Neorhizobium galegae bv. orientalis str. HAMBI 540: one gene and its partner. The protein of the gene in region 2 interacts with the protein of the main gene of each other region in a pairwise test. Links are inferred from orthologs where the notes say so. Each region holds a gene or a part of one and is shown on either strand. Other genes may lie near its edges. The genes, in order: RG540_RS05265 and RG540_RS18160.

Region 1 (3,208 bases), 2.7 Mb from region 2 along the record:
GCCGATGACGATATTCGCATCCGCGACAAATTGGGCACTAGCGGTATAATCATGCCCGCCCCGTGTATAGAGCAGCTGCCCCCCGAACTTGTAGGGCGCGTCACCGATCGGCGCCCGCTCCGCATCGGATGGGAGGATATCTTCGCGGCCCTTTGAAAACCCGTCTGTGGGCAACGTCCGGATCGTCTCGCCGTCAGGGATTGCCGCGGCAATCCGTTCCGCAGTCCAGTAATCCGCGGCAGCGTTTGCCGAGGCCACGCCGTCAGGGCTCCAGCAGGTAAACTCCACCGCCCCGGCGCTGAGCGGCGTCATCAGTGCGGATGCCGACAGCAGTATCGACCACGTCAATCTTGTTACTCTCATGACATTCGCTCTCCCGATCGAAGTTCGGTCGCACCATCGCGGCCCACGGCGGCGCCGCCTCAATCATCTACCAGAGCGTGCAATCTTCTTCTGTTTCCCTCGGCACAGCGAAATACCGGCCCATCGGTGCCCTTGCCAACAAACAGGGTTTCGGCCAAAACCCCCGCCATGATCACGATTACCGAGCTTTCCGCCCGCATCGCCGGGCGCCTCCTCCTCGACAATGCCAGCGTGACGCTTCCGGCGGGCACCAAGGCCGGGCTCGTCGGCCGCAACGGCGCCGGCAAATCCACGCTGTTCAAGGTCATCACCGGTGAGCTGGGCTCGGAAACCGGTTCGGTCTCCTATCCAAAGAGCGCCCGGCTTGGCCAGGTGGCGCAGGAAGCGCCCGGCACGGAGGATTCGCTGATCGAAATCGTGCTTTCCGCCGACAAGGAGCGCGCAGCACTTCTGGCTGAAGCGGAAACCGCCACCGATCCGCATCGCATCGCCGATATCCAGATGCGGCTCGTCGACATCGACGCGCACTCGGCCGAGGCGCGTGCCGCCAGCATTCTCGCCGGTCTCGGTTTCTCCCAGGACGCTCAGTCGCGTCCCGCTTCGTCGTTTTCGGGCGGCTGGCGGATGCGCGTGGCGCTCGCCTCCGTCCTGTTTGCCGAGCCCGATCTGCTGCTGCTCGACGAACCGACCAACTATCTCGATCTCGAGGGCACGTTATGGCTGGAGGACTATATCCGGCGTTATCCGCACACAGTCATCATCATCAGCCATGACCGCGACCTCCTGAACAACGCGGTCAACGCCATCGTGCATCTCGATCAGAAGAAGCTGACCTTCTACCGCGGCGGCTACGACCAGTTCGAGCGGCAGAAGGCCGAGGCCGACGAATTGCAGACCAAGGCAAAGGCCAAGAACGAGGCTGCCCGCAAGCACCTGCAGAGCTTCATCGACCGCTTCAAGGCCAAGGCCACCAAGGCCCGGCAGGCGCAGAGCCGCGTCAAGGCGCTGGAGCGCATGGGGACAGTCGCCGCGGTGATCGAAGATCATGTGCAGCCAATCACCTTTCCCGAGCCGGAAAAACAGCCCGCCTCGCCGATCGTTGCGATCCAGAACGGCGCTGTAGGCTATGAACCGGGCAAGCCGATCCTCAAGAACATTACGCTGCGCATCGACAATGACGACCGCATCGCCCTGCTCGGTTCGAACGGCAACGGCAAGTCGACCTTCGCCAAGTTCATCGCCAGCCGCCTCAAGGCGGAAAGCGGCGATATCCGCCTGGCGCCGAACCTGAAGATCGGTTTCTTCGCCCAGCATCAGCTCGACGATCTCGTGCCGGCGGATTCGCCCGTTGCCCATGTGCGCCGGCTGATGCCGGATGCGCCCGAGGCCAAGGTTCGCGCCCGCGTGGCGCAGATGGGGCTTGCGACCGAAAAGATGGCAACGGCCGCCAAAGACCTGTCCGGCGGCGAAAAGGCGCGCCTGCTGATGGGCCTTGCCGCCTTCCACGCGCCGAACCTGCTGATCCTCGACGAACCGACCAACCATCTCGACATCGACAGCCGCCGGGCGCTGATCGAGGCGCTCAACGACTACGAAGGCGCCGTCATCCTGATCAGCCACGATCGCCACCTGATCGAGGCCACCGTCGACCGGCTATGGCTGGTCAACAACGGCACGGTGTCAAATTTCGAAGGCGACCTGGAGGAATATCGCAACCTGATCGTCAGTTCCGGTAAAAAAAAAGAAGAAAAAATTGAACTGACCGACGATCTCTCCTCGAAGGCGGACCAGCGCAAGGCGAATGCAGAAAAACGCGCCTCGCTGGCACCGCTCAAGAAAAAGATCAATGAAATCGAGGCCGTGACAGCCAAGCTCGAGAAATTGATCAAGGTTCTTGATAAAGAGCTTGCGGATCCCGCGCTCTATGAAAAAGCTCCCGCGAAGGCAGCCCAGAAGGCCAAGGAACGCGGCGAAGCGGCCGCCAAACTCTCCGCCGCCGAAGAGGAATGGCTGATGCTGTCGTCGGAATACGAAGAGGCGATGGCGAGCTGACCTTGCTCCTCTTGTGAATATTGCCTTCTGTCGTATTGATGAACGCGCGGGCCAACACGCCGATTAGGTCGAAAGAGCCTGAACGCTGTGGCCCCTTCAACGCGATTAATCCTTAAATTAGGAATGCATTATAATATGGTTTGATTGCTCACAGGGATGATCTTCAGACCTTATGTCGAATTCGCGGCGGCTTCTCGCTCTTTCTGGCCTGCTCGCGGATCGCCGCGGCAATATTGCCATCATGTTCTCATTGCTGCTCGTGCCGCTGATCACCGCCGTCGGTGCCAGCCTCGACTATGTGCAGGCCTATAACGCCCGCTCCAAAATGCAGGCCGATCTGGACTCCGCTTTGCTCGGCGCAGTGAAAAGCGTGGGAACGCTGGACAACGCGGCACTCAAGACGCGTATCCAGGAATGGTTCGCTGCCCAGACCGATCTCGGAAGCGGCGGCTACACGCTCGAAGACGTCGATATCGACACATCGAACCGTAGGATCACTGCGACAGCCCACGCGACGGTCAGCACGACGCTGCTCAGGATTGCCGGCATAAATGAAGTCGTCGTCGGCGCGTCGTCGTCGGTCGAAGGTCCGGGCCGCGCCTATCTCGATGTCTATATCATACTCGACAAATCAGCTTCGATGCTGCTGGCGGCAACGAGCACCGGTCAGTCCAGCCTGATGGCGTCTTCGGCGGCCTGCGCCTTTGCGTGCCACACGCCGGAAGGCTCGACCTTCACCTACAAGAGCAAGACCTACAGCAATGTCTACGACCTTTCGGTCGCGATGAACATC
Region 2 (3,827 bases):
GCAGGTGCAGCTTCGGCGGGCTTTGCAGCCGGGGCGGCGGTCGCGGCGCCGGCAGCGCCTGCGGCGATCTGGCCGAGGAGGGCGCCGAGGCCGACGGTCTCGCCGTTGGCGGCGACGATTTCGGTCAGAACGCCGGCGGCCGGCGACGGAACCTCGACTGTCACCTTGTCCGTTTCGAGCTCGAGGAGCGGCTCATCGGCCTTGACCGTATCGCCGACCTTCTTGAACCAGGTGCCGACAGTTGCCTCGCTGACGGACTCGCCGAGAGTGGGGACGCGGATTTCGGTGGCCATGATCTGTTTCCGTGTTTGTAGGTTGTGTCTGTGAAAAGTGAAGGAGCGGCTGGGAATCAGCCGCCGAGCGCGTCTTCGAGGAAGGCTTCGAGCTGTGCGAGATGCTTCGACATCTGGCCCGTTGCAGGCGAGGCCGCTGCCGGCCGGCCCGTATACCGGACACGCTGATACTTGGCATCGATATGCGCCAGAACCCATTCCAGATACGGATCGATGAACGACCATGCACCCATGTTCTTCGGCTCTTCCTGGCACCAGACCATTTCCGCATTGCGGAAGCGGGAAAGCTCGTTGATCAGGGCTTTGGCCGGGAACGGATAGAGCTGTTCGATGCGCAGCAGGTAGATGTCGTCGATGCCGCGCTTTTCGCGCTCTTCGAGCAGGTCGTAATAGACCTTGCCGGTGCAGAGCACGACGCGACGGATCTTGGCATCCTTCTGCAGCTTGATCGGACCATCCTTGATGACCTCCGCATCGTCCCAGAGCAGGCGATGAAAGGCGGATTCGCCGGCCATTTCGGCAAGCGTCGAGGTGGCCCGCTTGTGACGCAGCAGCGACTTCGGCGTCATCAGGATCAGCGGCTTGCGGAAGTCGCGCTTCGTCTGGCGGCGCAGGATGTGGAAGTAGTTAGCCGGCGTCGTGACGTTGGCGACCTGCATGTTGTCTTCGGCGCACATCTGCAGCCAACGCTCCAGGCGTGCCGAGGAGTGTTCCGGACCCTGGCCTTCATAACCGTGCGGCAGAAGGCAGACGAGACCGGACATGCGCAGCCACTTGCGTTCGCCCGACGAGATGAACTGGTCGAACACGACCTGCGCACCGTTGGCGAAGTCGCCGAACTGGGCTTCCCAGAGGGTGAGCGCATTCGGACGAGCAAGCGAATAACCGTATTCGAAGCCGAGAACCGCCTCTTCCGAAAGCATCGAGTTGATGACTTCGTAACGGGCCTGGGTCGGCGACAGGTTGGCGAGCGGGATGTAACGCTCTTCGGTGTCCTGATCGTAGAGAACCGAGTGACGCTGCGAGAACGTGCCGCGTTCGCAATCCTGACCGGACAAGCGGATCTTGGTGCCTTCGACGGCAAGCGAGCCGAATGCCAGGGCTTCCGCCATAGCCCAGTCGATACCTTCGCCGGTCTCGACCATCTGCGAACGGTTTTCCATGAACCGCTTGATAGTGCGGTGCGCGTTGAAACCTTCCGGAATGGTCGCCAGCTTGCGGCCGATCTCGCGCAGTTCCTTCATCGGCATCGCAGTCTTGCCGCGGCGCTGTTCGTCGGCATTGTCAGCCGAGCGCAGGCCCGACCACTGACCATCCAGCCAGTCGGCCTTGTTCGGCTTGTAGCTCTGGCCGGCCTCGAACTCGGTTTCAAGATTGGCGCGCCAATCGGCCTTCATCTTCTCGAATTCGCCGTCGGTGACGAGACCTTCGGCGATCAGGCGGTCGGCATAGATCTGCGCGACCGTCTTGTGGGCGCGTATGACCTTGTACATCTTCGGCTGCGTGAACGCCGGCTCGTCGCCTTCGTTATGGCCGAAGCGGCGGTAGCAGAACATGTCGATGACCACCGGCTTGTGGAACTTCATCCGGTATTCGGTGGCGACCTTGGCGGCATAGACGACCGCTTCTGGATCGTCGCCGTTGACGTGGAAAATCGGCGCCTCGATCATCTTGGCGACGTCGGACGGATAGGGCGACGAACGCGAGAAGGCCGGGTTGGTGGTGAAGCCGATCTGGTTGTTGACGATGACGTGCATCGTGCCGGCGACGCGGTGGCCGCGCAGGCCCGAAAGGCCGAGGATTTCGGCCACGACACCCTGGCCCGCAAACGCGGCATCGCCGTGCAGCAGCAGCGGCAGGACCTTGGAGCGCTCCTTCAGCGGAATGATATCGCCGTCCCAGGCCTTGGCGAGCATGTCCTGCTTGGCGCGGGCCTTGCCCATGACCACCGGGTTGACGATTTCCAGATGCGACGGGTTGGCCGTCAGCGACATATGCACCTTGTTGCCGTCGAACTCGCGGTCCGACGAAGCGCCGAGATGGTACTTGACGTCGCCAGAACCTTCGACTTCGTCCGGCTTGAACGAACCGCCCTTGAACTCGTGGAACACCGCGCGATGCGGCTTGAGCATGACGTTGGTGAGCACGTTCAGGCGGCCGCGATGCGGCATGCCGAGAACGACTTCTTCAAGGCCTTCCTGGCCGCCGCGCTTGATGATCTGTTCGAGCGCCGGGATCAGCGATTCACCGCCGTCGAGACCGAAGCGCTTGGTGCCCTTGAACCGGACGTCGAGGAACTGTTCGTAACCTTCAGCCTCGACCAGCTTGGAAAGGATCGCCTTCTTGCCTTCCGGCGTGAACTCGACGCCCTTGCCCGGGCCTTCGATGCGTTCCTGGATCCAGGACTTTTCTTCCGGATTGGAAATGTGCATGAACTCGACACCGAGCGTCGAGCAATAGGTCCGCTCCAGAATCTCGATCATCTGGCGCAGCGTCGCGTATTCGAGGCCAAGCACGTTGTCGATGAAGATCTTGCGGTCGTAGTCTGCTTCGGTGAAGCCGTAAGCGGACGGCGACAGTTCGTTATAGTCCTCGACCGCGCTGGCAATGCCGAGCGGATCGAGCTTGGCATGCAGGTGGCCGCGCATGCGGTACGCACGGATCATCATGATGGCGCGGACAGAGTCGCGCGTCGCCTGCAGCACATCCGTTTCGTTGACCGGCTTGCCGGTCGCGACGGCAGCAGCTTCGGCCTTCGCCTTGACCTTGGTTTCGATTGCCTTCTCGACGATCGGCCAGTTGCCGTCGAGCGCCGAGACCAGTTCACCGTTAGCCGTGATCGGCCAGTTCTTGCGCTGCCATGAGGCTCCCTTGGCGGCCGCCTTCACATCGTCCGGATTGTCGGCGAGTGCCTTGAAGAAGGCCTGCCATTCCGGCGCGACGGATGTCGGGTCGTCCTCGTACCGGGCATGAAGCTGCTCGATATAGGCCGCGTTCTGTCCGTCGAGGAAAGAGGTGATGAGGAACTGCTCGTTGGCTTCTTGCCGTGCCATGGTTATCTGCGGGCGCCGCGCCCGCCTCCTGACGTAATCGGAGCCGGAAAATATCTCCGGTCTCCGCATTTTCTTGGTCTTCGTCTTGTACCGAACCGCCTTTGGCGGCCACGCGTCCCTGAAGTTGTGAGACGCAAAACATGGACAGGCGAAACAATGTGGCGCTTCGCCTGTCCGAAGCTTGTCGGATCAATCGCCACCTATCTATCTGGGGGTGGCGAGTGTCCTTTATGTGGCGTCAGCCCTTCAGGACTTCAACCAAGGTTTTGCCGAGACGGGCCGGGGACGGCGACACTTTGATGCCTGCGGATTCCATGGCCGCGATCTTCGATTCCGCGTCACCCTTGCCGCCGGAAACCACTGCACCGGCATGGCCCATGGTGCGGCCCTTCGGTGCGGTACGGCCTGCGATGAAGCCGGCCATCGGCTTGCTACGGCCCTTCTTGGCTTCGTCCTTCAGGAACTGCGCCGCGTCTTCTTC

The links.
Region 1: the proteins of RG540_RS18160 (region 2) and RG540_RS05265 interact in binary tests that used the Escherichia coli proteins (3 or more experiments, as listed by UniProt). The link is inferred for Neorhizobium galegae bv. orientalis str. HAMBI 540 from one-to-one orthologs.

What each region holds. Positions count from the first base shown.
Region 1 is NZ_HG938353.1:1,027,117-1,030,324, reverse strand. What follows is about bases 82-2,973. They hold RG540_RS05265 (ATP-binding cassette domain-containing protein), read left to right. Parts: upstream 82-531; coding sequence 532-2,415; downstream 2,416-2,973. Other genes in these bases: RG540_RS05260 (TadE/TadG family type IV pilus assembly protein), read left to right, coding at 2,588-2,973; RG540_RS05270 (hypothetical protein), read right to left, coding at 82-363. Also shown: more of RG540_RS05270, read right to left, coding at 1-81; more of RG540_RS05260, read left to right, coding at 2,974-3,208. UniProt on the Escherichia coli protein: Genetic data indicate it may be involved in ribosome assembly or function.
Region 2 is NZ_HG938353.1:3,732,502-3,736,328, forward strand. The notes cover bases 150-3,660. They hold RG540_RS18160 (2-oxoglutarate dehydrogenase E1 component), read right to left. Parts: upstream 3,347-3,660; coding sequence 350-3,346; downstream 150-349. Other genes in these bases: odhB (2-oxoglutarate dehydrogenase complex dihydrolipoyllysine-residue succinyltransferase), read right to left, coding at 150-293; sucD (succinate--CoA ligase subunit alpha), read right to left, coding at 3,585-3,660. Outside these bases: more of odhB, read right to left, coding at 1-149; more of sucD, read right to left, coding at 3,661-3,827. UniProt on the Escherichia coli protein: E1 component of the 2-oxoglutarate dehydrogenase (OGDH) complex which catalyzes the decarboxylation of 2-oxoglutarate, the first step in the conversion of 2-oxoglutarate to succinyl-CoA and CO(2).